Granulicella sibirica: one gene and its partner. The protein of the gene in region 2 interacts with the protein of the main gene of each other region in a pairwise test. Links are inferred from orthologs where the notes say so. Each region holds a gene or a part of one and is shown on either strand. Other genes may lie near its edges.

Evidence for each region.
Region 1: the proteins of eno (region 2) and rpe interact in binary tests that used the Escherichia coli proteins (3 or more experiments, as listed by UniProt). The link is inferred for Granulicella sibirica from one-to-one orthologs.

The regions. Positions count from the first base shown.
Region 1 is NZ_RDSM01000001.1:2,412,197-2,427,860, forward strand. What follows is about bases 12,816-15,664. They hold rpe (ribulose-phosphate 3-epimerase), read right to left. Parts: upstream 14,652-15,664; coding sequence 13,980-14,651; downstream 12,816-13,979. Other genes in these bases: GRAN_RS10070 (outer membrane protein assembly factor BamD), read right to left, coding at 12,816-13,912; GRAN_RS10080 (dihydrofolate reductase family protein), read right to left, coding at 14,715-15,236; GRAN_RS10085 (excinuclease ABC subunit UvrC), read right to left, coding at 15,314-15,664. Outside these bases: GRAN_RS10010 (Nramp family divalent metal transporter), read right to left, coding at 1-818; tRNA (adenosine(37)-N6)-dimethylallyltransferase MiaA, read right to left, coding at 855-1,814; GRAN_RS25475 (hypothetical protein), read right to left, coding at 1,808-1,954; GRAN_RS10020 (TonB C-terminal domain-containing protein), read right to left, coding at 2,017-3,105; GRAN_RS10025 ((R)-mandelonitrile lyase), read left to right, coding at 3,332-3,727; GRAN_RS10030 (MogA/MoaB family molybdenum cofactor biosynthesis protein), read left to right, coding at 3,748-4,314; GRAN_RS10035 (YqaA family protein), read left to right, coding at 4,311-5,000; GRAN_RS10040 (hypothetical protein), read left to right, coding at 5,035-5,301; GRAN_RS10045 (metal-dependent hydrolase), read right to left, coding at 5,298-6,389; NAD-dependent DNA ligase LigA, read left to right, coding at 6,463-8,655; GRAN_RS10055 (GH1 family beta-glucosidase), read left to right, coding at 8,730-10,193; GRAN_RS10060 (diacylglycerol kinase family protein), read left to right, coding at 10,243-11,175; GRAN_RS10065 (metallophosphoesterase family protein), read left to right, coding at 11,172-11,993; more of GRAN_RS10070, read right to left, coding at 12,044-12,815. UniProt on the Escherichia coli protein: Catalyzes the reversible epimerization of D-ribulose 5-phosphate to D-xylulose 5-phosphate.
Region 2 is NZ_RDSM01000002.1:238,988-254,800, reverse strand. What follows is about bases 4,912-7,909. They hold eno (phosphopyruvate hydratase), read right to left. Parts: upstream 7,058-7,909; coding sequence 5,765-7,057; downstream 4,912-5,764. Other genes in these bases: GRAN_RS11930 (hypothetical protein), read left to right, coding at 7,703-7,909; GRAN_RS11940 (ABC transporter permease), read left to right, coding at 4,912-5,604. Also shown: GRAN_RS11955 (MBL fold metallo-hydrolase), read right to left, coding at 1-731; gpmI (2,3-bisphosphoglycerate-independent phosphoglycerate mutase), read right to left, coding at 882-2,501; GRAN_RS11945 (hypothetical protein), read right to left, coding at 2,615-2,902; more of GRAN_RS11940, read left to right, coding at 3,166-4,911; more of GRAN_RS11930, read left to right, coding at 7,910-8,656; lnt (apolipoprotein N-acyltransferase), read right to left, coding at 9,831-11,495; GRAN_RS11915 (APC family permease), read left to right, coding at 11,870-14,275; GRAN_RS11910 (hypothetical protein), read left to right, coding at 14,446-14,694; GRAN_RS11905 (class I SAM-dependent methyltransferase), read right to left, coding at 14,841-15,485; GRAN_RS11900 (bactofilin family protein), read right to left, coding at 15,505-15,813. UniProt on the Escherichia coli protein: Catalyzes the reversible conversion of 2-phosphoglycerate (2-PG) into phosphoenolpyruvate (PEP). It is essential for the degradation of carbohydrates via glycolysis.

The DNA of each region.
Region 1 (15,664 bases), on a different replicon or contig from region 2:
TTCGGAAACTGCGTGACGAGGCTGTGCAGGCGCGGCTGGACGAGGGCCGAGTGGAGATAGACGACGTGCGGCATCACGGTCGCGCCGAGCATGGCGACGGCGAGGTAGATGCTCTGGTGGAAGCTGGCGGAGGAGGCGGTGTCGAGGCTGGGGATGAGGACGTGGAAGGCGACGGCGTGCCAGTCGGGGTGGACGAGAAAGACCTCGAAGCCGTAGCAGAGGCCGATGATGCCGACGAACGCCATGATGCCTGCCTCAAGCCAGCGGAATCCGGCGAGGTCGAGCGCGAGGATGGCGAAGACGAGGACAGAGGTGATGAGACCGGCGATGAAGAGTGTTTCGGTGCGGCCGAGGCCGTGGGCCAGGAGCGGGGGGCCAAAGAGGAGATAGAAGCCGAGCGCGGCTCCGAGGAACTCGGCGAGGTCGGTGGCGATGGCGGCGATTTCGGCGGCGAGCCAGAGGCTGATGACGGTTGTGCGGGAGAAGTGCTTGCGACAGTTCTGCGGGAGGGTAAGGCCGGTGACGATGCCGAGCTTGGCCGAGAGGTACTGGATGAGGATGGCCATGGCATTTGACCAGAGAAGCACCCAGAGAAGGCGATAGCCGAAGCGAGAGCCGCCTTCGATGTTGGTGGCGAAGTTGCCGGGGTCGATGTAGGCGACGGAGGCGACGAAGGCGGGGCCGAAGTAGCTCCAGAGCTCTGTGCGGCGAAAGCGAAAGTAGGGACGCTTTGGGCTGGCGGGTTCTCCAGCAGCGGCCGCTGTGGCCGGTGAGGTTGAGAGAGGCTCGGGAGTATAGGGAGGGTGAGCGGACTCCATCTTATTTGAGTATAGGAGCTTAGCTGGGGCGGGAGGTTACGGAGCAGCTTCCGGCGGCGGTTTTCGTTCGAGATGCTGATGCATGAGGCTGAGGGCTTCGGTATAGGTTGCCGGATCGTCGCCGAAGGATGGGAGCCAGTGGAAGGCAGGTTCCTTGCGGAACCAGGTGGCCTGGCGCTTGGCGTAGTTGCGATGGCCCTGCTGGGCCAGGGCAATCGCCTCGGGTGGGGTGAGCTTTCCTTCCAGGACGGCGGTGGCTTCAGCGTATCCGAGGCTGGTGAAGGGGCGCTGTGGGCCGTATTTGCCGATCAGATTGCGCGTTTCCTCGATGAGGCCGCCTTCGTTTTCGGACGAGAACATGCGAGCGGCGCGTTGGTTGATGCGGGCGTAGAGCGCCGGGCGCGGGGGCTGGAGGCCGAGGCGGAGAATACGGTAGCCGGTGAGGGCGTCACGGCCTTTTTGCCACTGCTCGGTGAGGGGTTGGCGGGCGGCAAGAGAGACTTCGATGGCGCGGACGAGTTTGGGCAGATCGTTCGGGTGGATGAGGGCGGCGGCGGCGGGGTCGAGGCGGGTGAGGACGCGGTGAAGGTGCGGTGAGGTGCGGGTGCGGAGGCGTTCGCGGAGGGCGGGTTGCTGTGGCGGCGCAGGGAAGAGGCCGTCGAGCAGGGCGCGGAGGTAGAGGCCGGTTCCTCCGGCGATGATGGGGAGGCGATTGCGGGAACGAATGGCTTCGAGGGCCTCACGGGCGTGGCGGGCGAAGTCTCCGGCGGTGAAGGGCTCAGTCGGGGGGACTACGTCGATGAGGTGGTGGGGGATGCGGGCGCGGTCGGCGCGGGAGGGCTTTGCGGTGCCGATCTCCATATCGCGGTAGACGGCGACCGAGTCGCAGGAGATGATCTCGGCGTCGAAGTGCTCGGCGAGGCGAAGGGCGAGGCCGGACTTGCCGCTTGCGGTCGGGCCGGCGAGGACGATGAGTGGGAGTTCTGGCTCTACCAAAGCCGCCACCAGCCCAGGGTGAAAACGCGGGGGACGCCTGCGCGCAGGATGCTCGCGACGAGGATCACGAAGGCGAGGACGAGAAGACCGCGAACCTGGCGCCGGCGCTCTGCCGCGAGGGCCAGGTGACGAGTCTTCAAAGGGTCGCGCTTTTTGGACGGCAGAGGCATCGGGCTCTGGGAGTGCGGGGGGAGAGCCCAGTTTACTCGGACGTCTTATTGACGAGGTAGTGGATGCGGAGTTCCAGGTTCGGGCCTTTGAAATCGGCAGGGAGCGGCGGGAACTGGCCAACGCCGGTGATCGAGCCCCAGGCAGCGCGGTTGAGGGCATCGTCGTGGGTGGAACCCTCGAGGCGCATGCCGCCGATGCGGCCGTCGGGGAGGATGGAGAAGCGTATCTGCGTGACGCCGGCTTTGTTGAGCGGCGGGCGGGCTTCCTCGGGGATGAGCGGGAGCCAGGTGTTCTTGATCTCGCGGAGGATGCGGGTGAGGTACGGGCCGAAGTCGACGCCTTCGGTGTCGGAGAGGACATCCACACCGGTGTTCAGACCGCCATGCGAGCCCTGCGACGAGTGGTCGTAGTCGGCTCCGCTGCCTCCGCCCTGGAGACCGCTGCGGGCCGCCTGCTGGACGGCGTTTCCGGCGCTCTGGCTGTTGTTGAAGTTCGGCTTGATGTTGGGTCGCGGGGCGTCAACCATGGCCGTCTGGGGGCTCTGGGCAGGGTGCTGCGGCAGTGGCGTGGGAGCGGGTTGCTGCTGGGCCTGCTGAGGCGCGGGCTGTTGCTGGGGTTGCGGGGCGGCAGGAAGAGGTGAAGTCGTCGGAGCCGCCGGGCCGCGCATGCTCTTGAGCTGCTGCAGGGTCTTCTTATCGAGGGTTGGCTTGACCGTCTGGGCGGTGTGGGCTTTCTCGGCGATCTTGTCGGTCGGCTTGTGCTGGAGCTGCCTTGCGACATCAGGGGGCATGTCGAGGTAGGTCAGCTCTTTCTGCTGCTCGCGCAGGGCATCACCGGGGTTGATGACTCGCGGCTGGTGGAACAGGACCTGCGGGCCGTAGAAGAGGAACCAGGCCACGGCGATGTAGACGAAGAGCGAGATGTAGATCGACTCGCGAAAGCGCGATTTTGCGCGTTCGTCGTCAAGCGCGTCGATGAGGTGGATGATCTCGTGCTCTTCAAGTTCTCCGTAGCGGCCAGTACGAACCTTGACAGGACCTTTGGAGGAGTCAGCGAGGTCTTCGCCCTCGGGGGAGCGGTCGGGCGGAGCCGGGTTGGGCGGTGTCTCGAGCGTAGGCATCTGCGTCAGGGTGTGACGTTCTCCGGAGCGTAAAGGTCTCCGTCCGGGGGTGGGGCTAGTAGTTTCTGATGCCGAAAAGCTCTTGTGCTTCGCAGGCCTTCAAGACTCAGACCCGTCTTCAGGGAGAAAAGTTACGGCTGCCTATAATTTTCTCATCTTTTCCCCTCCTGCCGCATCGCGATCTGGTGTCGCTGGAAGTACGTTCGACGACCGGTAGGATGAAGGTATGGAGATCAAACGGATTGGCTCGCAACCCTCGGGCAAAGGCCCGGCAGACTGGTTTACCGGGACTGTACGGATAGACCCGCTGTTTCAGGCCCCCGACCCGGCGCTCGTGGCTGGGGCAAGCGTGACGTTCGAGCCCGGAGCGCGCACGGCGTGGCATACCCATCCTCTTGGGCAGACGCTGATCGTGACCGCGGGCTGCGGATGGGCGCAGCGGGAGGGTGGGCCGGTCGAGGAGATTCATCCCGGGGATGTTGTCTGGTTTTCGCCGGGCGAGAAGCACTGGCATGGGGCTTCGCCGACGACTGGTATGACGCATATTGCGATTCAGGAGAGGCTGGACGGCAAGGTTGTCGACTGGTTGGAGCACGTGACCGACGAGCAGTACAAGCGCTGAGTCTCGTACACTAGCGCGTGATGATGAGTCCGCGAAGCTTTCGAGAGGATACCCGCGCGGTTGTGCTGACGATCAGCGATGGCTGCACGGCCGGGACGCAGGTGGACCGCTCCGGGCCGGTGGTGACCGAGATGCTTCGCGGCGCGGGGGTGCGGGATCTTGCCGCTGAGATCCTTCCGGACGACCTGGAGCTGATTGCGGCGGCGTTGCGCCTGCACGCGGCGAGCGTGGATCTGATCGTTACGACCGGCGGGACGGGAATCGCGCCACGGGATGTGACGCCGGAGGCGACCCGGATGGTCTGCGACCGGATTATCGAGGGTTTCGCCGAGAGGATGCGCGCGGTGAGCTTCGCCGAGACGCCGATGGCTCCGCTGAGCCGCTCGGTATGCGGGACCATTGCGCGGCCTGGCGGAAATATCGAGGGCAGCACGATCGTCGTCAACCTGCCGGGCAGCCCGGCGGGGGCGAGGACCTGCCTGGGCGCGGTTCTTGGGCTTCTGCCGCATGCGCTCGACCTTCTGGCGGGCCGGACTGTTCATGGTCCTGCGACGGCTGACAGGGTAAACTCAGAGGAACCCCTGTGATCCTCTCTACACTTTTGTCTCCCGCCAGTCTGTTTCACAAATTCAACCTTGCTCTCCTGGCCTTCCTGAAGCCGTTTGGTGTTTGGGGCCTGGGCGGCCTGGCGCTGCTGGATTCGTCGTCGATTCCGATGCCAATCGATGCACTGGTGATCGATTACGTCGTGCAGGATCATGCGCGATTCGTCCTCTACTGCCTGATGGCGGCGCTTGGGTCGGCGGTAGGCAGCATGGTGCCGTATTACCTTGGGCGGGCCGGCGGAGAGCTGATTCTCCTGAAGCGGATCAATCGGACGCGCTATGAGAAGCTACGCGACCGCTTCGAGAAGCAAGAGTTCCTGGCGATCATGGTGCCGGCGATGATGCCTCCGCCGATGCCGGTGAAGCTGTTCGAAATTGCTGCGGGTGTCTTCGAGATGAAGCCGCTGACATATTTTCTGGCCATCCTGATCGGCAAGTTCCTGCGGTTCCTGGTGGAGACGCTCATTACGGTCATTTACGGGCGGACGCTGTTGGCGACGGTGATGCAAACGTTCCGGCAGCACTCCGGCATCATGATCGCCGTGGTGGGCGTCGTCGTGATTCTGCTCGCGCTGTTCGTCGTGCGGCGGCTGTTCGACCGGCGGCGCGGGACGAAGTTCCCGATGGAAGAAGCCGAAGACTCCTTGAGCGCGCCAGGGGAGGAGTAGTCTTCTTGAGGCTCGACACAGGAGGGGTTCGCTGATGGCTGGATGTGGTCCGCAGAGGTTTACCGGGGTGGGACCGGCGGAGCTGGCGTGTTTGAAGGCGAAGGGTGCGTCGGCGGGTGTGCCGATCTCGGGCAATGATGGGCAGGCGACGACGATGGGCGTCACCGTGCGGTGGCACTATGACGAGGCGGCTGAGGTACTCGCGCTGGAGTGTACGGACGCCCCGTTCTTCGTGCCGTGCAGCACGATCACGGACAGGATCAAGCAGCTTGTCGATGGCTGCATGACGCAAAGCGGCTAGCGCTCGGCCTTGCCGTTCATTTCCATGCTGACGATGTGCCGGTCGGAGTCGAGGGTGACGGTTCCGGTCAGGGGCGGCTTGCTTCGACCCTTCATGAAGGGGACGTCATAGAAGAAGCGCAGATCGCGGAAGGTCACCGTGGAGAGCGCGGCGGGGTCGTAAGGGCCGGTGATGGAGGTGGTCTCGGTGACGAGGGGAAACTGCGACCAGTCGAGGTAGGCCTCGCCGAGGGGGCTGCGCTTCGCGGCCAGGGTGGCGAGGGTCGTGGGGGAGCGGTAGAAGAGGTCGTTTGACGTCGGGTTGGGGAGCGTGCCCTGGAGGGTGTCGGCTTCGGCGATCTGGTAGAAGCCGCGGGTTTCGACGGTGATGTGCCAGCGGTAGGGGTTGATGGGGTAGGGGCTGGCGTTGATACGGAGTATTTCGGCGGCGGGGGCTCCGGGTGGCAGAGCGGCGGAGAGGTCGAGCGATGCGGCGAGGGTAATGGCCTTCTGCTGCTCGGTGTAGCGCCATGTCCATAGGCCGAGCATGACCAACAAAGCCATGATGGCCAGGCCGCTGCCTCGGAAGGGCTTTCGAGTGGCTCCGACCTCTGAGCCGATGAGGCCGAAGAGGGACGGCAGGACGAGGGCTCCGAGGAGCGCGACGAAGAGAACTGGCTCAAAGATGAAGACGATGGATCCGGCATACCAGCGCGGGTTGAAGGGGAAGAAGGGGCGGAGGCCGTAGTTGTTGGTGAAGTCGAGAAGCAGGTGGCTGAGGAGAGCGAGGAGGGTTAAGAGATAGAGGACTCCCCAGCGGATGGGAGCGGCGGTCTCGACCGTTTTCGGCGCGGCTCGGCGGGTGCGGATGCGGTGGACGGTCCAGATGGCTCCGACGAGGAGGGCGGCTTCGAAGGGGATGCCGAGGAAGGTGTGGGTGATGCCGCGGTGGTGCTGGAAGGAGGCGATGGGGCCGACGGCGGACCAGAGGGTGTCGATATCGGGGAACTCGGCCGCGATGGTCATGGCGAGGGTGGCGTACGCGGCTTTGCGGTTGAGGCCGGCCCGCGAGAGGCAGGCTCCGGTCAGCATGTGAGTGACGGGTTCCATGGGGTCCAGAGTACAAGAGCCAGCGGCTCCTATAATTTCCCTTGGTTGCGGGAGTGGGCTGGGGGAGTTGCGGATGGCGGAGAGTGGATTGACGGTCGAACAGCAGGCGGAGGCGATGCGCGAGGAGATTCGCCATCACGAGTACCTGTACTACGTGATGGACGCGCCCGAACTGACGGATGCGCAGTACGACGTGAAGATGAACGCGCTGAAGGCGCTCGAGAAGGAGCATCCGGAGCTGGTGACGCCGGACTCGCCAACGCAGAGGGTGGGCGGCAAGCCGAAGGATGGGTTCGTCAAGACGCCGCACTCGCGGGCGATGCTGTCGCTCGACAATGCGTATGACGAGGAGGATCTGCGGGCATGGGATACGCGTTTGCGGGAGGCTCTGCCGAGCTCGGAGACGGTACGGTATGTGTGCGAGGTGAAGCTGGACGGGCTTTCGCTCGCGCTTCACTATGCTCCGAAAGGCGGGGCAGGGGAGACGACGGCGCATCTGGTGCGCGGGATCACGCGTGGGGATGGGTCGATCGGCGAGGATGTGAGCTCGAATGTGCGGACGATCCGGTCGGTGCCTTTGAGCGTGTCGGCGGCGAAGCTGAAGAAGGCCGGGCTGCCCGCGACCTTCGAGGTGCGGGGCGAGGTGGTGCTTCCGCACGATGCATTCAAGAAAATGAACGAGGAGCGCGAGGCGGCGGGTATGGCTCCGGCGGCGAATCCGAGGAACGCGGCGGCAGGAACGATCCGGACGCTCGAGCCGAACATCGTGGCGCAGCGGCGGCTCGAGTTTTATGCGTACTTCCTCCTGCATGGCATGGGAGACAAGGCCGGGGAGATGTTGCTGCCGACCCAGACGGAGGGGTTGGAGGCGCTGCGGGCGGCGGGCTTCCGGGTGAATCCGAACGTTGCGACCGTGTCGACGGTGGATGAGATTCTGGCCTTCATCGCGAAGATCGATGGGATGCGCGACTCGCTGACTTACGAGATCGACGGTGTCGTGATCAAGTGCGATAGCGTGGCGCAGCAGAAGAGGCTTGGCTTTACCGGCAAGGCTCCGCGCTGGGCGATCGCGTACAAGTTCGCGGCGCGGGCGGGAGTGACGAAGCTCGATGGAGTGCAGTTCCAGGTGGGCAGGACGGGCAAGGTGACGCCGGTGGCGGTGCTTGCGGCGGTGTCGATCGGCGGGACGACGGTGACGCGGGCCACGCTGCATAATGCAGACGAGATCGCGCGGCTCGGGGTGAGGATCGGTGATTATGTCCAGGTGGAGCGCGGCGGGGATGTGATCCCGAAGATCATCCAGGTGGTCGAGGATGAGAAGCATTTGAGGGGCTCGGGGGAGATTCTGTTTCCGGAGGCGTGCCCGCGGTGCGGGCAGCCGTTGATCAAGGCCGAAGGCGAGGTGGACTGGCGCTGCCTGAACATCCAGTGTCCGGCGCGTGTGTCGGAGGAGCTTCTGCACTGGGCGGCGCGGAAGGTGATGAACATCGAGGGCCTTGGGGATGCGATGGTCGTCCAACTCCTCGCGCCGAGGGATGCGAATGGCGCGGCGATCGTCCCAAAGGAAGAGGCATTGGAGGTGCTTGGGGAGGATGCGGTCGAGGCGTCCGTCGTCGCCGAACAGAAGGAAGGCACACTTCCGCCGCTGATCTGCGGGATCGGGGACCTGTACACGCTGAAGAAGAGCGATCTCGTGGCGCTGGAGCGGGTGGGGGAGAAGTCGGCGCAGGCGTTGCTGGACGAGATCGAGCGGTCGAAGTCGGCCTCGCTGGCGCGTGTGTTGTTCGGGCTGGGCATGCGCTTTGTGGGGGAAAGGACGGCTGCCCTGCTGGCGGGGCAGTTCGGGTCGATGGACGCGGTGATGGCGGCGACCGCGGAGGAGCTTGAGGCGGTGAACGAAGTAGGGCCGCGGGTGGCGGAGTCGATCGTGGAGTTCTTCTCGATCGAGAAGAATCGCGTGCTGGTGGGGCGGTTGAAGGAGCTTGGCTTCACCATGCAGGCCGAAAAGAAGGTGACGACGACCACGCTTGGTGGGCTGACGTTCGTGCTGACCGGGACGCTTCCGACGCTGACGCGCGATGCGGCCAAGGAGATGATTGAAGGCGCGGGCGGGCGGGTTTCGGGCTCGGTGAGCAAGAAGACCGACTACGTGGTCGCGGGCGAAGAGGCGGGTTCAAAGCTTGAGAAGGCGGAGTCGCTGGGGGTGAAGGTGCTGGATGAAGCGGGGCTGCTGGCGCTGGTCGAGAGTGGCGGGACGGAAGCATAGGGGTGATTCGCCATGACTCGTACGACTCAGCTAAGCTGACCTTCGCGTATCGTCGCGAAGGAAAGAGGTCTATCGTGTTCAAGAAAATCTCCCGCAGGATGTTTGCGCAGACGCTCGGCGCGTCTGCCGCCGCACTCTCCCTGCCTTCCGCAGCCTCTGCGCTTGCCCCGTCTGCTCCCGCGGGCGATGCGCCGAATGGCAGGCACTTTCCCGAGGGCTTTCTCTGGGGTTCGGCAACAGCCTCGTACCAGGTGGAGGGCGCGGTGCATGAGGGCGGACGCGGTGCGACGGTGTGGGACACGTTCTCGCACACGCCGGGGAAGGTCCATAACGGCGATACGGGCGACGTCGCCGACGACTTCTACCACCGGTACAAGCAAGACATTCAGCTCATGAAGGAGATGGGGCTGAAGGCCTGCCGCTTCTCCGTAGCGTGGTCGCGGATCTTTCCGACCGGCACAGGTTCGCCGAACGCAGCCGGGGTGGATTTTTACAACCGACTGGTCGATACACTCCTGGCCGCTGGGGTTCAGCCATACTGCACGCTGTACCACTGGGATCTGCCGCAGACGCTGGAGGACAAGGGCGGGTGGGAAAACCGGGATACCGCGAAGGCGTTCGCCGACTATGCAGCCTACACCGCAGGGAAGCTGTCGGATCGGGTGCGCCACTTCATGACGATGAACGAGATGCGTAGCTTCGTCGAGATTGGCTATGGCAGCGGCACGCATGCTCCGGGAAAGAAGCTCGCTCCGGGGCCGCTGGCGCAGTTGACGCACAACGTGGTGCTTGCGCATGGCATGAGCGTGCAATCGATCCGGGCGTCGACGAAGGCAGGGACGAGGGTTGGAATCGCGGACAATGCGACGGCCACGACCCCGATCATCGAGAACGAGGAGCATATTGCGGCCGCGCGGAAAGCGATGCGCGAGGAGAACGCAATGTTCCTCTCGGTCATCCTGGACGGCAAGTATTCGGAGCACTATCTGAAGCGTCTTGGAGCGGATGCCCCGAAGTTCACGGCGGAGGAATTGAAGACGATCTCGAGCCCGATGGACTTCGTCGGGATCAATATCTACACGCCACTGTTTGTGCGGGCGGACCGTTCGGAGAAGGGCTATGCGGTGGTGCCCTGGACGAGCACGTATCCGACGATGGCAAGCCCATGGCTGAAGATCGGGCCGGAGGCACTGTACTGGGGGCCGAAGCTGCTGGCGGATGTGTGGGGTGTCAAGGAGATCTACATCACCGAGAACGGAGCTTCGTCCGCGGATGTGCTCGCTCCCGATGGGGAGATCTACGACACGGATCGCACGATGTACCTGCGGAACTACCTGATGCACCTGCAGCGGGGGATCACGGATGGCGTGCCGGTGAAGGGATACTTCCTGTGGAGTCTGCTGGACAACTTCGAGTGGGCGGATGGCTACGAGAAGCGGTTCGGGATCACCTACGTCGACTTCAAGACACAGAAGCGCACGCCGAAGCTGAGCGCGAAGTTCTACGAGGAAGTGATCCGGCAGAATAGAGTCGTTTAGCTTTCAGCCGATCCTAGGCCTGCTGCATCTAGATACGTACGGGGTGGCGATGCCGGCACGAGTACGTGTGTTTATGAACGAGCGATCCGGCGGGTGCGCGGGCCGGCGCGGTGAGGTCGAGGCGGCGTTCCGGGAGAGCGGGCTGAGGTGCGAGGTCACGAGCCTGCGTCCGCGCATGGACGTGGCAAAGCTTGTGCGGGAGGCCGCGCGGCGGCCGGAGACGCTCGTCGTCGCGGCGGGTGGAGACGGCACCATCAGCGCCGTTGCTTCGGCTATGGCAGGGTCGGGGGCTCCGATGGGCGTGCTCGCTATGGGAACGCTGAATCATTTCGCCAAGGACCTTGGTCTGCCCGCAGCGCTAATGGACGAGGCGAAGGTGATCGCCGAGGGTGAGGCGCGCTCCGTTGATCTTGGCGAGGTCAACGGGCGTTTCTTCGTCAACAACTCAAGCGTCGGCTTCTATCCGGGCATGGTGCTGCACCGCGAGCGGCTGAAGAAGGTTGGCTGGAACAAGTGGCTGTCTCTTCTTGTGGCGTCGGCACGGGCGTTCGTGCGCTTCAAGCACATCTCCGTGTGCGTGTCGGTGCCGGGCGAAGAACGCATGATGCGGATGACGCCGTTCGTCTTTGTGGGCAACAACGAGTACTGCATGGAAGGCAGCGAAGCGGGGACACGGAAGAAGCTCGATGCGGGCAAGCTGTACCTCTACATGGCTCCGGGTGCGACGCGGCGAAGCCTCCTGCGGCTGACGTTTGCCGCGTTGATGCGGCGGGTTCATGAGGTGCAGCAGGATCCGCACTTCGAATCGTACTGCGTGGAGGAGTTTACCGTCGACCTTCGGCGGCGCGTCTCGCATGTGTCGCTTGATGGCGAGATCGTCCGGTTGAAGGGGCCTCTGCAGTACCGCATACGGCCCGGCGCGCTGAAGGTGATGGCACCTGTCCCCGTTGTGTCACCGGTTGTGGAGGAGTTATCCGCGTGACGCTCCTGGCCCATATCTCGGACATTCACTTTGGGCACGAGGACGCGTTGATTGTCGAAGGGCTGCTTGAGTCTTTGCGGAAGACGAAGCCGGATGTGATCGTCGTCTCGGGAGACCTGACGCAGCGAGCGAAGAAGGCGCAGTTTCGCAAGGCGAGGGCTTTCCTGCGCGAGATGCCGAAGGTGCCGCACCTCGTGGTGCCGGGAAACCACGACGTCTCGGCAACGAACCTCCTCGAGCGGCTGACGCGGCCGCTGAAGCGCTACCAGAGGTTCATCACCGAGGACCTTTCGCCGTACCTCGACATGGGCGATGTGGCGATTGCGGGGATCAACACTGTGCGCCTGCTCAACCGCAAGGATGGCCGCATCAACCAGGGCCAGGTGAAGACCGCATGCGAACAGCTCGGGCGCGCAAAGGAGAACGCCGTGCGCGTTGTGGTGACGCACCATCCGATGGACCTGCCCATGGAGGATCTCAAGCATCCCCTCGTCTCGCGGTCGAAGATGGCCATGGAGGCTTTCTCGAAGTGCGGAGTCGACCTGTTTCTTTCCGGCCATCTGCATACCGGGCAATCGCTCGTGACGACCACGCGCTACAAGGAAAACGTGAGCTATAGCGCGGTCGTGGCGCAGGCGGGAACGGCTGTCTCGACGCGCACGCGGGGTGAGGCGAACGGCTGGAACCTGATCGAACTCAGTGGTCGGGCGGACGGCGCGGAGATGGCGATCCAGGAGATGGTTTGGGAGGGGAAGAGCTTCGGTAAGGGGCAGATTTCGCGTTTCCGATGCGGATCCGGAGGCTGGCTGGAAGCGTAAAAAAGGGATGCAGCGTTGGCCGCATCCCTTCTTGCTGAACAGCGTTCTTTCTAGAGCGGATCCAACTTCTTGAGACCCTTCTTCTTCTTGTGCTTACTCGAAGACTCCTCGCTCTTGTCGAACTCAGGCTTCGTCTTCTTGCCGTTAGCCGCCGGAGTCTGCGCGGGTGGCGCCGTTCCGGGCTTGATGTCGTTGACGGCATCAGGAGCCATGCCAGCCTTCTCGACCGCAGGCAGAGGCGTGTTGTTCGTCGGACCCGCGATCGGCAGGCCACCGGTCGCCGCGGTGCCTGCGGGCGCGCCGGAGCGCGGAATATCGGCGGGGCTACCGAGCGGGGCCGCGTTGCTGCCCGGACTGACGACTTCGGCTCCGACAGAGGTCGTTGGGGCAGTCGAATTTGTGGGTGAGCCGGTCATCACGGTCGTGCTGCCACCCGCGGCATCGGCGGCAGGAACGTCCGTCAGGGCAAGTGGAGCGGCCGGGGTTGCCGGAGCGGCTGCTGTCTCGGGCGCGTTGGCTGGTGCGTTCGGGTCAGCCGCTGTCGCGGTAACCGCCGGCCTGGCTGCGTTCGGGTTCATCGAGGTGTTGAAATCCTCGATGATCTCCTTGCGGACGGCCGGCGCGAGCGTCGGAGCCGGATCGGTGAGCAAAGGCTCGCCGACACGCGCGGTCTGGACGACGTCCGGTGTGTGGAAGACGAGCAGACGGGCGCGGCCCACCAGGCTGTACTGGCCACGGCTGTTCTCAAGCTCGGTGCTCTTGGCGATCTGCTCCGGAGTCGGCGTTGGAATGGGCAGGTTCATCGCGGCGAGGCGGTCCTTCGCATCCTCGACGTGAGCCGAAGCAGAGTGCTCGAGGACGACCTTGCGGTAGGCGTCGGCGGCGCGGCCATCGTACGTCTTCTCGAGCGCGGCCTTGGCCGACTCGCTCAGCTTGATGCTGCGCACGTAGCGGGCTTCCGCTTCCCAGGCATCGCCGAGCGCCACAAGCAGGTCGTCGGTGTGGCTGAACTGCGGATAGGTGTCGGCGACCGTCTGGTAACGGGCGATGGTCGCGGGCCAGTTTTCACGCGTCGCGTAGAACGCGGCGATGCTTGCCTCGCGCGTGGCAAGAACTTCCTGCACCTCGCGCAGACGCTGCTTGGCATCGGGCACAAGCTTCGACTCCGGAAACTGCTGCAGCATCAGGCGATACTCTTCCTCGGCGTGGGTGGCCTTCGCGTAGTCGCGATCGGGCTTGTCCATCTGGCGAAAGTAGATGTCGCCGACGCGCATCTGGGCCTCGGCGGCCTCGGGCGCGTTGGGAAAGAAGGTGATGAAGTCCTTGTACTCCTGCTCGGCCTGGGTGAGCGCGGCGCTTCCACCCTCGCGGTACCAGCTATCGGCGATGGCGAGCTTGGCGCGCATCTGGTACTGCGAATCCTGGTAGGTGTTCAGGAGCGTCTGGAGATCGAGGCGGGCAACGTCGTAACGTCCGCGCTTGATGGCGGCCTGTGCCTTGTCGTAAAGCTGCTTATCGGGCAGCTTGGCGTCGACGCCGGCGAGCGGGTCAGTCTTCTTGAGCTTGCGGTTGGCGGCGCGGGTGTCCTTGGACTGGATCACCTTCTCCGACTTGTCTTTCTTCTCTTTCGACTTATCCTTCTTGATCTTGTCGAGTGGCGTGGAGACGACTGGAGGTGGGGTCTTGTTCTCCTGTTGCTCGGTCTGCGTCTCTGGCTGCGCGTCCGCGGCGGGAGCTGTGCCGGTGCTCAACGTGCCGGTAGCAGTCGCCTGCGCCCATGTCGTGCCGGAGGCCAGACCGCCCGCCATCCATCCGGCCATGATGATTCCGGCCGAAAGACCGGCCCGTATCGTCGGAAAAAACACTCGCTTCGCCATCAATTGTTGAACCTCGAACCCTTGTAACCTGCCGACGGGCATCCCGTCGTCCTGCCCGCCCGGCGCACCGCTGCCCGGCGTCCTTCTATTCTAAGCCCTGTTCGGGCTCTCAGGCCTCTTCTGCCGCGGCCCGGGCAACCCGCAGAAAGTCTTCCGCGTTCGCCTCTGTCTTACCCGGCTGGAAGATGGCGGAGCCGGCGACGAGCATCTCCGCTCCTGCTTCGACCACGCTCGCCACCGTATCGTGAGCAACGCCGCCGTCGACTTCGATACGAAAGTTGAGCCCCATCTCGTCGCGGATGGTCGCCAGCTGGCGAATCCGCTCGATCGAACGCGGCAGAAACTTCTGTCCACCGAAGCCCGGGTTTACGCTCATGACGAGCACATAGTGAACCATCGGAAGGACTTCGATGATCGCCTCGACAGGTGTCGCCGGACAGATGACCACGCCGGGAAGCATCTTGTGATCGGCGATGTGCTGCAAGGTGCGGTTCAGGTGGCGGCACACCTCCTGATGGACGCTGATCATGTCCGCACCCGCCTCGGCGAAGGCCGGGATGAACTGGTCGGGATCCTCGATCATGAGGTGGCAGTCGAGCGGAAGCTTCGTAACCGGGCGAAGCGCCTTCACCATCGGCGGCCCAAAGGTGATGTTCGGGACGAAGTGGCCGTCCATCACATCCACGTGGACGATGGTTCCACCGCCGCGCTCGGCCAGGGCGACTTCGTCGGCCAGGTGCGCGAAATCAGACGCCAGAATCGAAAAGGCGAGCTCTACCAAGAGATCCTCCGCAGATCACAAAATGACAAACCGAGTCTACCAGTCTGCTCGCACGGAAGATTGTCAGTGCTTGACTCGGTAGAAGACCTGCACAAGGCCGGTTGAAAAATGGTCGCAGTGGTCGAGCTCGAGCTCGGTTTCAGGGTACGGTTCGGGAAAGAGCGGAACACCGGAGCCGAGCAGACGGGGATGGATGGTGAGGACGATCTCGTCGAGCAGATGGTGCTGAAGGAACTCACGCAGGAGCTCGCCTCCGCCAACCAGCCAGATGTCTTTGCCGGGACGGCTACGGAGTTCGGCGAGCCACTCGACGGGGTCGCCGGAGAGGAAGGTGAAGGCGCCATGTTGGCCCGGCTGCTGGCTGCGCGAGAGCACGTAGTGCTTGATGCCCGGGAAGAAAGTCTGGCCCGGTGACATTTGCTGCATGGTGTCGTACGTCTTGCGGCCCATGATGGCCGTGTCGACGCTAGCGAAGAAGCGCGACATGCCGTAGTCCTGATCCATGAAGAGCCAGTCGACTGAGCCGTCGGCGCGGGAAATGAAGCCGTCGAGGCTGTTCGCACCGAAGTATTTGACGCTGCGCATGCGGGAAACTATACGACGCCTTATGTTGGCGGGAAAGCTGGCGAACCTCAGGCGTACTGGCTCCGGTCGGCGGACGCTCAGGAGTTGCTGGCGGGTTCCATGCTGACAGCAGCCTTGCGGCCCCGGGTCTTCTTGCGTGCGATCAGCGGGACGATGCGCTCGACGCCTTCTCGTCCTTCGTGCAGAATCTTGACCTTCGCGGCGGGGGCCTGATCGCGTTGCGTCTCGGCGAGGACGCCGGGTTCGCCAAGCACCATGCGGGCGGCACCGCGCAGGATGCGGCGGATGGGCCATGTGCCGTCGGTGTTCGGGAAAAAGATTTCGCCACTTCGCTGTTTCTCCGGCCGGTAGTACCAGCGACGCAGGAGTGAAAGATGATCGCTCACCATGGCGAGATCATTCTCTACGCCGGCTTCGGCTTCGAGAGC
Region 2 (15,813 bases):
ATCGTGAGGTCGAACGGCCCATACGCCTTCCCAATCTCCTCAAAACCGTCCCACCACCCCGAGTCAGCTCCGTAGTACACCGTGTGCTTCGGTCCCTTGAGCACGAACGATCCCCAAAGCGTCTCGTTCCGGTTCGTCATTCCCCTTCCGGAAAAGTGCCGCGAGGGCACTGACGTGACGGAGAACTCTCCAACCGCGACACTCTCCGTCCAATCAAGCTCCGTGATACAACTCGCCGCCACGCCGAACTTCCTCAGGCTAGCGCTCACGCCTTTCGACGTCACCCACTGCACGCCAGGCAGAAGCCGTGCCAATCGCCGGATCGTTCCCTTGCCAAGATGGTCATAGTGATCGTGCGAGATCAGGACGACATCGATCCGGGGCAGCCTCTCCAGCGGCAGCGTCGGCGGAAAAAACCTCTTCGGCCCGAACCATTGCACCGGCGCCGCCCGCTCGTCCCAAACCGGATCGATCAGCACCCGCACACCGTCGATCTCGACCAGCGAAGCGCTATGCCCGAACCACGTCACCCGCAGTCCACTCGCCGGAAGCATGTCGTATGCCGAAGCATCCGTCCGAAACGGCCCCACTGGCTCTGCTGGAGTCTTCTGCTCCCGGTTCGCGTAGTACAGCGGAAGCAGCTTCACCATCAACCGAAACCCACCCAGTTGCGTCGGGACCGGATTTTCAAACTTCCGACCCACCTTCTTCGCTCGCTGCAAAAACCCCATGCCGTTCAGATGCCCTTCCCTCGCGAAAGCCTCAAAACTCCCCAATCACAAACCTGTCATCCTGAGCGAAGCGCAGCGAAGTCGAAGGACCTGCATCCGCTCTTGCCTCTCTGGTTGTCATTCCCGAAGGGAATCTGCGGCTGTCTTCCGTTACCCCGCCACCACCCGCAAATCCCCACCCGTCATCTGATCCGGCCTCTGCAACCCAAGCAGAGAGAGCATAGTCGGCGAAATATCCCGCAGACTCCCCCCATCCCGCACCGAAACCTTCCGCCCCTCATCCGTAACCAGCAAAAACGGCACCGGATTCGTCGTATGCGCCGTATGCGGCCCCCCGCTCACAGGATCGATCAGCATCTCCGCATTCCCATGATCCGCCGTCACCAGTAACGCCCCCCCATGCTGCTTCACCGCCTGATAGATCCGCCCCAACTGCGTATCGACAGTCTCAACCGCCTTTACCGTAGGCTCCATCATCCCCGAGTGCCCCACCATGTCCGCGTTGGCAAAGTTCACGATCACCACGTCGAACGCCGTATCGTTCACTGCCTTGATCACCGCATCCGCGATCCCAGCCGCCGACATCTCCGGAGCCAGGTCATACGTCGCCACCTTCTGTGACGGCACAAGCTCCCGATCCTCCCCCGCAAACGGCTTCTCGATCCCGCCGTTGAAGAAGTACGTCACGTGCGCGTATTTTTCCGTCTCCGCCACCCGCAGGTTCCGCAGATTCGCCTGCGCCATCAGGTTCGCCAGCAGGTTATCCATCGACTCCGCCGGAATCACCACCGGCAGCTTGAAGTTCTTGTCATACTGCGTCATGCAGACGTAATGCAGCCCCACCGGAACCGTGTTCAGCGGAATAGCCTCATCCAGTTCCGCCCCCTTCGGCAGCCCAAGCCCCTGGCTCCCCACCGGATCCGCGGTCAGCCCAGACCGCCGCGTCAACACCCGCGTCACCTGCCTTACCCGGTCAGCCCGGTAGTTGAAGCAGACAACAACATCCTCATTCTCGATCAGCCCAACCGGCTTCCCATCCCCGCCCACACATGTAAACGGAGGCACAAACTCATCCGTCACCCCGTTCGAATAACACTCCCGCACCCGCGCAATCGCATCCTGGTAAACCCCACCTTCCGGCTTACCCGTCACCATCGCATCGAACGCCTGCTTCTCCTTCTCCCACCGCAGGTCCCGATCCATCGCGAAGTACCGCCCCGAAGCCGAAGCCAGCCGCCCCGCCCCATACTCCGCAAACTTCTGCGTCAACTCCTCCAGATAACCCACCCCACTCGTGGGCATGGTGTCCCGCCCATCCATAAACGCATGGACGTAAACCTCGCTCAACTTGTGCTTCGCCGCCATCCGCAGCAGCGCATACAGATGCCTCTGGTGCGAATGCACGCCGCCATCCGACAGCAGCCCGATCAGGTGCAGCGCCCTGCCCTTTTGACCGGCAAGCTCATACGCCCGTACCAGCGTCGGATCGTCGAAGAACTCCCCCGTCATGATGGCCGTATCGATCCGCGTCATGTCCATGCGAACGATGCGTCCCGCCCCAAGGTTCAGGTGCCCCACCTCGGAGTTCCCCATCTGCCCATCCGGCAGGCCCACGAAGTGCTCACTCGCCCTGAGCAGCGTGTTCGGATAATCCCGCAGCAGCCCGTCGTACACCGGCTTCCGCGCCATTGCAATCGCATTCCCGTGCGTCTCCGCCCGGTACCCCCACCCATCCAGAATCGTCAGAACAATCGGCTTCTTCGGCATCATCATCCTTGCATCTTTCCAAGATGATTCTTGCACACGGAGCCCACCATTCCGGGGAAACGCCGCGCCAGGGCGATGCTCACAACGAGCTGTCCTCGCCCTCACGCGCCATGCATCTAGGCCGACATCACCACAACGACAGGGAGCCCGGTGTCGACCTGGTTCGCCGTAACATGCGTCTCCAGTTGCCGCCTCACAAACCCCGAGACCGTCTCGGCAATCCTCTCCGACAGCCCCGTCGTCTTCAACCGGCTCGCCGCGCCCAGGATCGTCAGAGCCTCCTTGAACTCCGCCTGCTCGAACGGAGGCCAGCCGCCAACATGCCGGAACGTGTGACCGTCGAAAACCCAGTACCCGGCATCGCTGCCAATGTTACCGATAATGATGAAACGTCCTTCATTCATAGCAAACCTCATTTCTTCTATCAGGTATCCGCCTTGGAGATCGGATACAGGATGGTGCTTGCCGCCTCCGATTCGTTGCGATCTCTCTGCCCAAAATTCCCTGGAATCAGAGATCCGCTGTCCATTCGCGGTCAGCCCATCTCACTTCCGGCCACCGTCGATCGCATCGATTGCGAAAACAAAGAAGAAACCAGGCACTCGCAACGGCGACGCACGTGCATCCGTACGTTATTGCTACGATCAGCGATTCCAGGGGCACCCACATGAAGAGCATCTTCCAGGACCTCCGCTTCTCCATCCGTCAGCTCCTCAAGAGCCCCGGCTTCGCCCTCACCGCCATCTTCTCCCTTGCGCTCGGCATCGGGGCCACGACCGCCGTCTTCTCGGTCGTCCACGCCATCCTCGTCGACCCCTACCCCTATGCCAAACCCGAGCGCATGGCCCACCTCCGCCTCGAGCAGAGCCCAACCGACAACCGCGGCGCCAACCTCTCCTTCCCGCAGTGGCAACAGCTCCGCAAATCCCCCGCCGTCGAAGACGCCTTCATCACCGACAACTGGAGTCTCACCGTCACCGGCCACGACCTCCCCGAAGACGTCAACGGCAGCTTCCTCTCCTCGAACGCCTTCAACTTCCTCGGCGTCCCCGCCCTCTACGGCCGAGGCCTTATCCCCGCCGACGCCATCGACGGCCAGGATCCACAGCCCGTCGTTGTCCTCGGTTACAAGTTCTGGCAGCGCCACTTCAACTCCGACCCTACCGTCGTCGGCCACACTCTTCAGCTCGTCCGCAAGAACTACACCATCGTCGGCGTCGCAAACCCGCGTTTCACCTGGGATGACGGCGACGTCTACCTTCCCCTCAAGATCACGCAGGACCAGGTCGCCGAGCATTACGTCGGCATCCGTCTCAAACCCGGCATCTCTCTGAAGGCCGGCACCGAGGCCATCGCTCCCCTCATCGAGCAGTTCCAGAAAGAAACCCCCAAGCACTTCCCCACCGGCGGCCATTACAAGTTCCGCCTCTACGGCCTCAACGAGGACACCGTCCAAAACCTCGGCGGAACCCTTTATCTCCTCTTCAGCGCCGTCGTGCTCCTCCTCGCCATCGGCTGTGGAAATGTCTCCATCCTCCTGCTCGCGCGCGGCGCCGGCCGCCGGCACGAACTTGCCCTGCGCGTCGCCATCGGAGCCACCCGTGGCCGGCTCATCCGCCAGATGCTCACCGAAGCGGTACTCCTCTCCGCCACCGGAGCCGCCCTCGGCATCCTCCTCGCCTACCGTTCGCTCGCCTTCATCATCAAGCAACTCCCCGAATACTCCTTCCCCCACGAAGCCGCCATCCGCCTCGACATCCCCGTCCTTGCCTTCAGCGTCGTCCTCGCTCTCCTCACCGGCGTGCTCTTCGGACTCTGGCCCGCCCTTCAGCTCTCTCGCCCCAACATCGGCGAGATCATCCAGTCCGGCTCTCGCAAGGTAGCCGGAAGCCTCTCCGGCAAAGCCACCAACAACGCCCTCATCGCCACCCAGATCGCGCTCACTCTTCTCTTGCTCGCGGGAGCCGGAGCCTCCATCCAGGGCTTCCTCAAGATCATGCACGCCCCACTCGGCTACGACCCGCACAACGTCATGTCCGTCGGCATCCCTGTCCACGAAAACACCTACCCCACCTGGGAAGCCCGCTCCACCTACTTCAACCAGCTCCAGAAGAAGATCTCCGAAGTCCCCGGCGTCACCATGACCGCCATCTCCACCAACGCCACCCCGCCCGCCAACGGCTGGGAGACGGCAGTCCAATTCCTCGGCAAGCCCACCAACGACGACCAGAAGGTCCGCATCAACTTCGTCAGCCCAAACTACTTCCCCGTCCTCGGCGTTCCCAGGCTCCAGGGCCGCATCTGGGACGAGACCGAAAACCTCCACGGTCTTCCCCTCGTCGTCATCAACGAGACCATGGCCAAGCTTTACTTCCCCAACGGCGACGCCGTCGGTCATGCCCTCAAGATTCCCGATCTCCACGACGCTCCACCCTACAACCTCGTCGCTCCCGGAGCCGAAGGATGGCTTCAGATCATCGGCATCGTCGCCGACAAGCGCGACGACGGCCTCCGCAAGCCCATCCTCCCCGAAGCCTTCATCCCGTACACCCTGTCCCTCCGCATGTGGACCCAGATCCTCGTCCGCTCCTCCGTCCCTCCCCTCACCCTCCTCCACGCCGTAGGTTCCCAGGTCATCTCCGTCGACCCCGACCAGCAGATCTCCGGCAACATCCAGGATCTGGAGCAGTGGATCACCGGCCAGCAGGAGTACCAGCAGGAGCACCTCGTCGCACTCCTCTTCGGAGCCTTCGCCCTCCTCGCCTTGATCCTTGCCGCGGTAGGCCTCTACTCCGTCGTCTCCTACACAGTCGCCCAGCGCACCAACGAGTTCGGCATCCGCCTGGCGCTCGGAGCCCAGCGCACCCACGTCCTGCAGATCGTCTTCGCCTCGACAACCGTCAGCGTAGGAACCGGCCTCGCCGCCGGAGTAGCCCTCACCCTCGCTCTCAACAAGCTCCTTTCCCACTGGGCCGAAGGCAGCTCCCACGACCCGCTGATCCTTCTCCTGGTCACAGTCGTCCTATGCACGGTAGCGGCGATCGCCTGCGCCCTCCCCGCAAGCCGTGCCTCCCTCATCGACCCCGTAGAGGCTCTCCGCCACTGACTTCGTCGCTCAGGCTCACTGCTTAGGCAGCGAAGTCGAAGGACCTGCATTTGCACTTGCCTTTGTTCTTGCACCTGCTTCTGCAGCTACTTACCGCCAACGGAAGTGCCAAAGCAAAAGGCCCGGCAAAAGCCGGGCCTTCCCCAACAAACAACCGCCGCTACCGCCCCGCGTTCAGCGCTTCCATCCCAAGAAACGAAGCCGCCCCACCCAGCTCTTCTTCGATCCGCAGCAACTGGTTGTACTTCGCAATCCGGTCCGTCCTGCTCGCCGACCCGGTCTTGATCTGCCCCGCGCCCGTTCCCACCGCGAGATCCGCGATGAACGTATCCTCCGTCTCGCCCGAACGGTGCGAGATGATCGACGTGTACCCATACCGCCGGGCGAGTTCAATCGCCTCGAGCGTCTCCGTCACGGTGCCAATCTGGTTCACCTTGATCAGGATCGAGTTCCCGACCTTGGCCTCGATGCCCTGCTGCAGCCGCTTCGTATTCGTCACGAAAAGATCGTCGCCCACAAGCTGCACGATGTCCCCGACATTCTCCGTCAGGATCTTCCATCCATCCCAGTCATCCTCGGCCAGTCCGTCCTCGATCGAAACGATCGGATACTTCCGAACCCAGTCTTCCCAGAATGCCGCCATCTCCGCCGAGCTCTTCTGCGACTTGTCCGACTTCTTGAACACGTACATCCCGGTCGACTTGTCGTAGAACTCGCTCGAAGCCGGATCCAGCGCAATCGAGATCTGCTCGCCCGGCGTGTACCCAGCCAGTTGAATCGCCTCGAGAATCAGGTCGATCGCTTCGGCATTCGACCCCAGCGACGGTGCAAACCCACCCTCATCGCCAACCGCCGTGTTGTACCCCTTCTTCTTCAGCACGCCCTTCAGCGTATGAAAGACCTCGGTGCCCCACCGCAGCGCATCCGAGAACGTCTCCGCGCCCACCGGCATCACCATGAACTCCTGGAAGTCCACGTTCGAATCCGCATGGCTGCCGCCATTCAGGATATTCATCATCGGCGTCGGCAGAATGCACGCATTCACGCCGCCGAGATAGCGGTACAGCGGCATCTTCAGAGCCGTAGCCGAAGCCCTCGCACACGCCATCGAGACCGCCAGGATCGCATTCGCGCCCAGCCGTCCCTTGTTCTCCGTGCCGTCGATCGAGATCATCGTCGCGTCGATCAGCCTCTGGTTCGCCGCGTCCATCCCTGCAAGCTCCGGCGCAATCGCCGTCTCGATGTTGTCTACCGCTTGCAGCACACCCTTGCCGAGGTAATGCTCTTTATCGCCATCCCGCAGCTCGACAGCCTCGTGCTCGCCGGTGGATGCACCGCTCGGAACCGCTGCCCGCCCCATCGCCCCCCCGGCGAGGGTGACGTCAGCTTCAACAGTGGGATTCCCGCGGGAGTCCAGAATTTCGCGTGCACGGATAGAGACGATCTCGGTCATGTTGCTCCTGTTTGAACTTGTGTTGGATCCTTCGTTGGGGCTAGCCTGCGAAGCGATAATCCGATGCGTCAGCCGCTCGTTAAGCTTCGGTCGCCGGTCGACGCGGATATCCCCGCGCGCGCTCCCGATTGTCTCCACGATCTCCATCGCTCCCCCACCTGCCAGGCTCTGCCTTGGGGCATTCTAGCAAAGCACCATCAACGCCGTTTCGTAACGGAAACCAGCCGCGGGAAATCTTTCGCGAATTTCCGGGCAAAAACGCTTGTCAAGGGCCAAATTGAGGCAAGTCGTTCAAAGCAAAAGGAAAAGTGAGTGTCCTTTTAGTTATGGTGAGCCTTCTACAATTTAAGAGAGTCATCAAAGTGAGAGGGAGTTTCGCTGGAAAGGCCGAGAAAGACTGCTAACCTCAACGCTTACTAATATTTAGCCGTAAGCCACGTGTTATGAATAACTTACAACGCAAAGCTCGGTGTAACCGACACAAACGAATAGACTTACGCCCGGGCTATGGGGAGGGGGGGTACCCCGGGTCGCGACATGCAGAACAAACCACAAGGTTACCCATGCGATTCCCGGATACCGATTCTCTCCCCAACCACAACTACGAAGCTCTACCCTCGGTCTAAGCTCTTGCGAGGTCCATTCATGAAGTTGATTGCCGTTGCCGCCGTCGTTGCCTGCTCCCTTCCCGCCGTCGCCCAGAGCGCGGCCGAGGACTCCCGCACCGGTGTCTCGAACCCGCCGCCCGTCGCCGCCGAGAACTCTCCCGCGCAGGCCTCCACCGACAACTCCTATCCCGACGGATACCGTCCCACACCGCCGCCCGCGTCCATGCCAACGACGGTCCGCCCCACAACCACCCCATCCGAAGGACGCCGCGCCCTGCGCCCCGACGTCGACGCGCAGATCGCCGAGCCCGATACAACGCCAGCACCGGTGCCTTCCAGCGCCTACGTCGCAAGCGGCAATCACCGTCCCTTGCCCTCCAAGGTAGACCCGGACGCCGGAATCGTGACGGAAGCTCCTCCATCTGGCCCGAACGAGTTTCCCGCCGGAACCCGCTTCAAAGCGCGCATGGAGCAGACGATCACCACCACGGATACACAACCCGGAACGATCTTCACCGCCGAACTCGTTGAGCCCATCCTCAAAGACGGTCGCATTCTCATCCCAAGCGGTACCACCCTCGAGGGCCGTGTCACCGAGATCCACGGAGGGAAGCGCATCCGCGGAACCGCCACGATCCACCTCGAGCCCCACAAGCTCACCCTGCCCGATGGCAGCCACTACCTCATCCACGCCCAGGTCATCGACACCGACCAGCACTTCGCCACGCGTATCGACAGTGAAGGCACCATCAGCCGCCGCGACCATATCAAGACCACCCTCGCCGTCCTCGGAGCCTCGACCGGCACCGCCGCAGTCGCCGGAGCCATGATCGGCGGAGGAGTTGGAGCCGTGGTTGGAGCGGGCATAGGAGCCGGAATCAGCACCGCCTGGTGGCTCAAGCAGGACCGCCAGACCACGCTCCCGAAGGATACTGGCGTCGTCTTCAGCCTCAATGAGCCGATCGCTGTCGGAACTGTCACCGCGAACTAAACAAGATTGCGCTGAGGACCAGTCGACAGTTCGACAGGTCCTTAGTCTTCCTCGGGATCCACGCTGGCGGGCAGGTTGCCTTCGCGGCGCATGCGGAGGTAGCCGCGGATGAAGGGTTCGAGGTCGCCGTCGAGTACCTTGTCCACGTCGCCTACTTCGACCCTCGTGCGAAGATCTTTCGCCATGCGGTAGGGCTGGAGAACATAGCTGCGGATCTGGGAGCCAAAGCCTATTTCCAGCTTCGAATCCTCGATCTTGCGGGTGGCCGCCTTCTTCTTGTCGAGTTCGTACTCGTAGAGCTTGGAACGCATCATCTTCATGGCGCGTTCCTTGTTCTTATGCTGCGAGCGCTCGTTCTGGCAGCCGGTGACGAGGCCAGTCGGGATGTGAGTGATGCGGACGGCCGAGTCCGTCGTGTTGACGTGCTGACCGCCCTTTCCACCTGAGCGGTAGGTGTCGATGCGTAGGTCTTCGACCTTGATGTCGATGACGATGGTGTCGTCGATTTCGGGCGAAACGAAGGCGCTGGCGAAGCTGGTGTGGCGGCGCTTGGCAGAGTCGAAGGGGGAGATGCGGACGAGGCGGTGGACGCCGGTTTCGCCTGAGAGCAGACCGTAGGCGAACTCGCCCGTGATGGAGAAGGTGGCGGACTTGATGCCGGCCTCGTCGCCATCCTGGATCTCGTTGATGTCGACCTTGAAGCCCTGGCGCTCGCCCCAGCGGATGTACATGCGCATGAGCATCTCGGCCCAGTCCTGGCTCTCGGTGCCGCCTGCGCCGGGGTGGACGGTGACGATGGCGTTCAGCGGGTCGGTCTCGCCGGAGAGCATGGTCTTGGATTCGAGCTTCTCGGAGAAGTCGACGAGGGCGGGGATCTCGCGGACGAGGTCGGGCTCGGTGTCTTCGCCTTCGCGGGCGAGTTCGAAGTAGGCTTCGATGTCGTCTGAGCGGCGGGCGAGTTCGGTGTCGTCGGCGAGGAGGGTCTCGAGGCGCTTGCGCTCGCGCATGAGCGGCTGCGAGCGTGTGGCGTCGGCCCAGACGGTGGGGTCGGCTATTTTTTCTTCAATGACGGCGAGGTCGCGGCGGAGTCGGGGAGCGTCAAAGATACTCCCGCAGTTCGCGGATTCTGTCGCGGACCGGGGAGTAGCGGTATTCGAGATCGTCGAGCATTTGGTTAGTTTACTTGAGGCTCGAAGGTGAAGGCGAGAGCGGCTAGCGTCACGAGGGCGCAGAGGTAGGCGAAGAGATCGCCGTGGCGGGTGTAGAAGGTGGTCCCCTGCTCGAAGGCGAAGGGCACATTGATGGAGGAGCGGATGTGGCGCGGGAGGGCGGCTACGACGTGGCCGGAGGGGTTGATGGTGCTTGTGATGCCGGTGTTGGTTGCGCGGAGGATCCAGCGGTGGTTCTCGATGGCGCGCATGCGGACCATGTTGAGGTGCTGCCAGGGAGCGCCGGAGTCGCCGTACCAGCCGTCGTCGGAGATGTTGACGAGGACTTCGGCGCCGTTGGCGACGAACTGGCGGACCTCGTTGCCGAAGATGGACTCGTAACAGATGAAGATGCCGAAGGCGTGGGTGCCGGATGACGTCGCCGCGCGGAAGACGGTGCGATCCGCGCCGCGGTCCATGTCGCCGACGCCTGCCGTGAGCTTGCGGGCGAAGAAGAAGAGGTTCTTGAAGGGGATGTACTCGCCGAAGGGGACGAGGTGGATCTTGTCGTAGCGGCCGGCCTGGGTGCCGTTGGGGGTGATGAGGGCGGCGGAATCGTAGACGTGGCCGCCGCGCTCGGTGGTGGGGTCGGGGACGACACCTAACGCTCCGAGGACGAGCGGTGCGGAGGTGGCGCGGGCGAGGTTGGAGGTGGCGGCCCGGAAGGTGGGGTCGTCGGTGCGGAAGCCGGCGGGGGATTCGGGCCAGACGATGAGGTCGGCGGGCTGGTAGCCGGGTGGGCCTTCGACGTAGGGGAACTCGGTGATGCGGACGAGGCTGGTAGAGGGGAGGCCGGGGATTCCGTTGAGTTCGGTGTGGACGGGGTTGCGACTGAGGTTGGAGAACGAGGCGAGAAGTTCTTCGCGGGTCTCCTGCGGGCCGGTGTTGGCGGCGCCGACCTCGAGATTCTCCTGAACGAGGGTGGCAGAGGCGGAGGCGGGGGCATTCTGGACGGGCGGGATGAGCCGGAGGAAGTAGACGTAGAGGACGGCGAAGACAATTCCGGACGCTGTCAGGGTGGGACGGAGGTATGGGCGATGGCGCAGGCGGATGCGTACGAGCCATAGGGCGTTCACCGACGCGATGAGGAAGGAGAGGCCGTAGGCTCCGGTGAACGGGACGAGGCGGGTGAGGAGCGGGTTGTCGACCTGGGTGATGCCGAGCAGGTCCCAGGGGAAGCCGGTGATGCGGGCGCGGGCGAGTTCGACGGCAACCCAGAGGAATGGCGAGAGGAGGAGCGCGTTCTGGCGGCCGAAACGGATGCGGACGGCGGCGAGGAGAGCTCCGAAGAGCGCGTGGTAGAGGCCAAGGTAGAGGCAGAAGAGGGCGAGGATGCCACCGGCGACGGGTTGCGGGAGCCCGCCGTAGAGGTTCATCGTCTGGAAGATCCAGTAGCAGTTGCCGAGATAGAAGACGAAGCCGCAGAGGTAGCCGAGGAAGGCTGCGTGGAGAGGATTGACCGGGCGGCCGGAGTCTTCGGTCGAAAGCGACGAGTAGATCAGGGGGACGAGCGCAAACCAGCAGAACGCGGTCCGCCAGAGAGGAACGGGACCGGCGATGGGGAATGGGAGAACCTGTAGAACGCCCGAAACGGCTGCAAGTGCCCAGAGACGGGCAGGGAGGGATCTCATCGGGACGAGTCTACCATCCGGATTTCTAAGGTTCTGCCCCGGAAAATCAAAGGTTCTCTAGCACGGGATTGTTCTCGGAGTTACACTGAAACGGTGATTGATTCTATAGCACGCGTGCTTTCTATCCTATTGACACCGCTTTTCTTTATAGGACTGGGTGGCTCGCTCGTTGTTGTTGCTATCACGATTGTCAGCGATCTACACGAGGTTCTTTCGGAAGACGAGGCAATATCCTCTCCTGAGAAGGTTGTCAGTGCAAAGTGAAGTGCAGGTGGAACCTTCCACCGAGCCGGCAGCTTTTATCTCTCTTATCCCCCACTCTTTCAATTCCCGTTGTTGTACTTTGTGGATGCTGCTGAAGCGTCCGGACACCCATGGCCTCTAGGAAACAGACCTTCGTAGCCCCCTTACCCGACCAAAGCACACGGGTTCGTCTTGTCGTTGCATCTTCGGTGATGTTGACGTTCATCTCTTTCTGGCGAGCGGCTGCGATCGTGTTGAACGATCTTGGCTCGTCAGCTTTCTACGCGGGTGGGCTGGCGGAAGAAGCGGTGGGTAAGTCCGCTCCCTGGTTCATCCTGGGCGTGATGTTCTTTTCCTACGCAGTGCGTGCGGTATATGTCGAGAGCTGCTCGATGTTTACGCGCGGTGGCGTGTACCGCATTGTGAAGGAAGCGCTGGGTGGGACGTTTGCGAAGGTAAGTGTTTCGGCACTCATGTTCGACTATGTGCTGACAGGACCTATCTCGGGAGTTTCGGCGGGGCACTACATTATTGGCGCGCTGAACGAGCTAACTACTTTTTATGCACATAAATATCACCTGGGTTACGGTCTACAACTTCCGGAGGATAGCGCGTCTGCCGCTCTTGCGGTAGCTATTACCGTCTACTTCTGGTGGCAGAACATCAAGGGCATCGAGGAGTCTAGCGAGAAGGCACTTACCATCATGAAGATCACGACCGTGATGGTGGTGATCCTGCTTGGTTGGGGTATCTATACTGTGCTCCATCGCGGCGCGGCGCTTCCTCCACTGCCGACAGCGGGTAACCTGCACTTCAGCGATGGAGCGCTTGGATTTCTAAGGGGTACGAGCTTTGCGAAGAAGCTGGGGCTGTTCGGTGTGCTGATGGCCTTCGGGCACTCGGTGCTTGCGATGAGCGGCGAAGAGTCGCTGGCGCAGGTAAATCGCGAGATCGAGCACCCGAAGCTTAAGAACCTGAAGCGGGCCGCGATCGTGATTGCGATCTATAGCTTCCTGTTCACGGGCGTTTGCTCGCTGCTGGCTGTGATGATCATTCCGGATAGCGTGCGGGTTCCGTTGTATCGGGATAACCTGATCGCCGGCATGGCGATGTATATGGTCGGGCCGGAGGCTCTACGGATTACGTTTCGTGCGTTCGTGGTTGTTGTTGGGTTCCTGATCCTTGGCGGCGCGGTCAATACCGCGATCGTTGGTTCGACCGGCGTACTGATGCGCGTCGCTGAAGATGGCGTGCTGACGGAGTGGTTTCGCAAGCCGCAGAAGAAGTTCGGCACGAGTTATCGCATCGTCAACCTTGTCGCCATCATGCAGCTTGTGGTCATTGTGCTGACGCATGGCAACGTGGTGATGATTGGTGAGGCGTACGCGTTTGGTGTGATCTGGAGCTTCACGTTCAATGCACTGGCCATGCTTGTGCTGCGTTGGAAGTACAAGGGCGAGCGCGCCGCGAAGGTTCCTTTGAACCTGCGCATCGGCAAGACAGAGATTCCTCTTGGACTAATCTTCGTGTTTCTAGTGCTGTTTACGACCGCCGTCGTGAATCTGCTGACGAAGTCTGTCGCCACGGTGAGTGGCATTATCTTTGCGGCTTCCTTCTTCCTGATCTTCTCGCTGTCGGAGCGGGATAATAAGCGCCGGCACGATTTGACGAAGCGGCAGATGAAGGAGCACTTCCAACTGGAGCATCAGGACAAGGTTGGGCGCGAGTCACTTGCAATCCGGCCGGGCGGGGTTGTCGTCACGATGCGTGATTCGGCCGCGCCATTCGCGCTGAAATGGGCTCTCTCGAACACGGATACGGAGGAGCAGGACCTTGTTGTGCTGGCCGCGCGCATGATGGCGCCCGGTGGTCCGGAGTACGTGGATGCGTGTGACCAGTTATTCAGCGAGCACGAGCAGATGTTGTTCACCAAGGCAGTTTCCGTTGCGGAGAGCTTTGGAAAGCATGTTTCGCTTTTGGTTGTACCGGCGGGCGATATCTTTGCGGCGTTAGTGCAAACAGCTAACTCGCTCGAAGCGGCGGCGGTTGTCTCCGGTCTTTCGACGAAATTGACCGCGCAGGAGCAGGCGTATCACGTGGGACAGGCCTGGGAAGCGCTTCCGGAGCCGAAGCGGCAGTTCACGTTCTACGTGGTGAAACCGGATGGCGAGGCATTAAGTTTCCATATTGGGCCACATGCTCCAACGATTAATGCCAGTGAAGTGGAGCTCGTGCACCGCCTCTGGTTAAATATGCGTCGGGCCCCCAACATGCATCATCTTCACCACAGCGATATTGTGACCTACGCCCTGACCCGAATGGCGAGCGAGTTCGCTCGCGACCGGCAGGGAACGCTGGAGGGGTTACAGCAATCTATCGACGAAAGGCTTGTTCCACGCGGGCTTGGCGGTACACGCTATGACCGGCAGGAGGAAGGCGGACCAGGGTATTCGTTGCGTCAGCCCAAGCAGGATGCAAATTCAGGGAATATTGCGAGAACCGCCGCAGAAATAACAGAGGTTACTTCCGCTGGGTGAGTCTGGTGAAAGAGTTATCCATTGGGCGCAACCAATATTCGAACAATTTCCTTGATTATTTGCTTTCGAGATAATGCTTCTGTATCGTCTGAAACTGTTCGTGCCCGTCGCCAAGGCTCGATTTGATCTACACGACTTAGAGATTATTGAATGAAAGTTGGAGAATTCTTATGGAAGTAAGCCGAATCATCGCTGAAATCGACCTTCAGATTGCGAAGCTGCAACAGGCACGTCAACTTCTTTCGGGGACTGGAACGGGCAAGCCCGGACGTGGCCGTCCAAAGGGTAGCAAGAATGCTGTTCCTGCTCTTCCAGCCGTTGATACTACCCCGCGGAAGCGCAAGTTGAGCCCTGAAGGGCGCAAGCGCATCGCGGATGCTATGAAGAAGCGTTGGGCAGAGCGTCGTAAGCAGAGCTAACTGTAGCTGAAAAGTTTTTCCCATCTTTCCCGCAGCCCCGACGTCAAGAGGGCCTCCCCAGGGATAAGAGAAGCGGCGAGCGAATCTGACTATGTATTGAGACACAGGCTCCCGCCGCTTTGATCGGCCTTCCGTCCCCCTGCCAGCTAGCGTGTAACGATTACTTCCTGAAGGCTATCTTTCGCGAGAAAGAATCGATAGCTTGCGTAGGCATGGAAGAGTTGTTCGATCTGGCGGTTTTGGAACTTCCCCGTAATGGGGTAGTTTCCTGTCTTCTGCATGTCGACGTGGCTCTCCGGAGTCAGGTGATAGCGGACGAACGAAGTGTCGACTGCGTTCTTTGTGTGGAAAAACGCGAGTAATTTGCCGCCTGGCGAGAGTACTTCGAAGAGACGGTCGATTACCGGAGCGACAAGTTCGGGTGGGAGATAGTCGGCCGTATCCCAGAAGGTAATGACGTCGAAGTTGCGTCCTCCGAAATCCAGGTTCTGCTTGATGAAGGACTGCGTGTCGAAATGGGTGGCCCCGGGAGCGGAGTCCGGGGCGGCGTCCTCATTTGCGATGCGCCACTCCGGACGCGCCGCATCTTCGACAAAGTTCGCCATGTAGACGCTGTGGCCGAGGCCGGTCAGAAAGTTGATGTTATTCGGCGAAGTCGCTCCGACATCGAGGATGCGGAGCGACTCGGTGGTTTGCAGATACTTGAGAAGTTCGACCCAGCCGCTCGAATGCCGCGGGGTGCGAACATCGCTGGTCTTCTGAGACGAAGAACCTTTGAAGAGACTGCGCATTGCGCCGGCTCCTTTTCGTCTAGGAGGAGACGGGCCGGGCTACCGGCGTGACAGTGGAAGCGCCCGTCAATTCGACGCGGCCACGGAGCGAGGCACTCTCTTCGATGGAGAGCCTGCCTGCCTGGATATCTCCTGTAACACTTGCCGATTGCCGTAGTTCCAGCCGTCCGGTGGCCTTGACGTTGCCTTCGATGGTGCCGAAGACGATGACGTCCTGCACATTGATATCGGCATGGATGCGGGCGTTCGGACCGACGGTAAGGCGGCTGTCCGTCAGCGTGATGGTTCCTTCGATTTCCCCGTCCATGAACAGGTCCTCGCTCCCGGA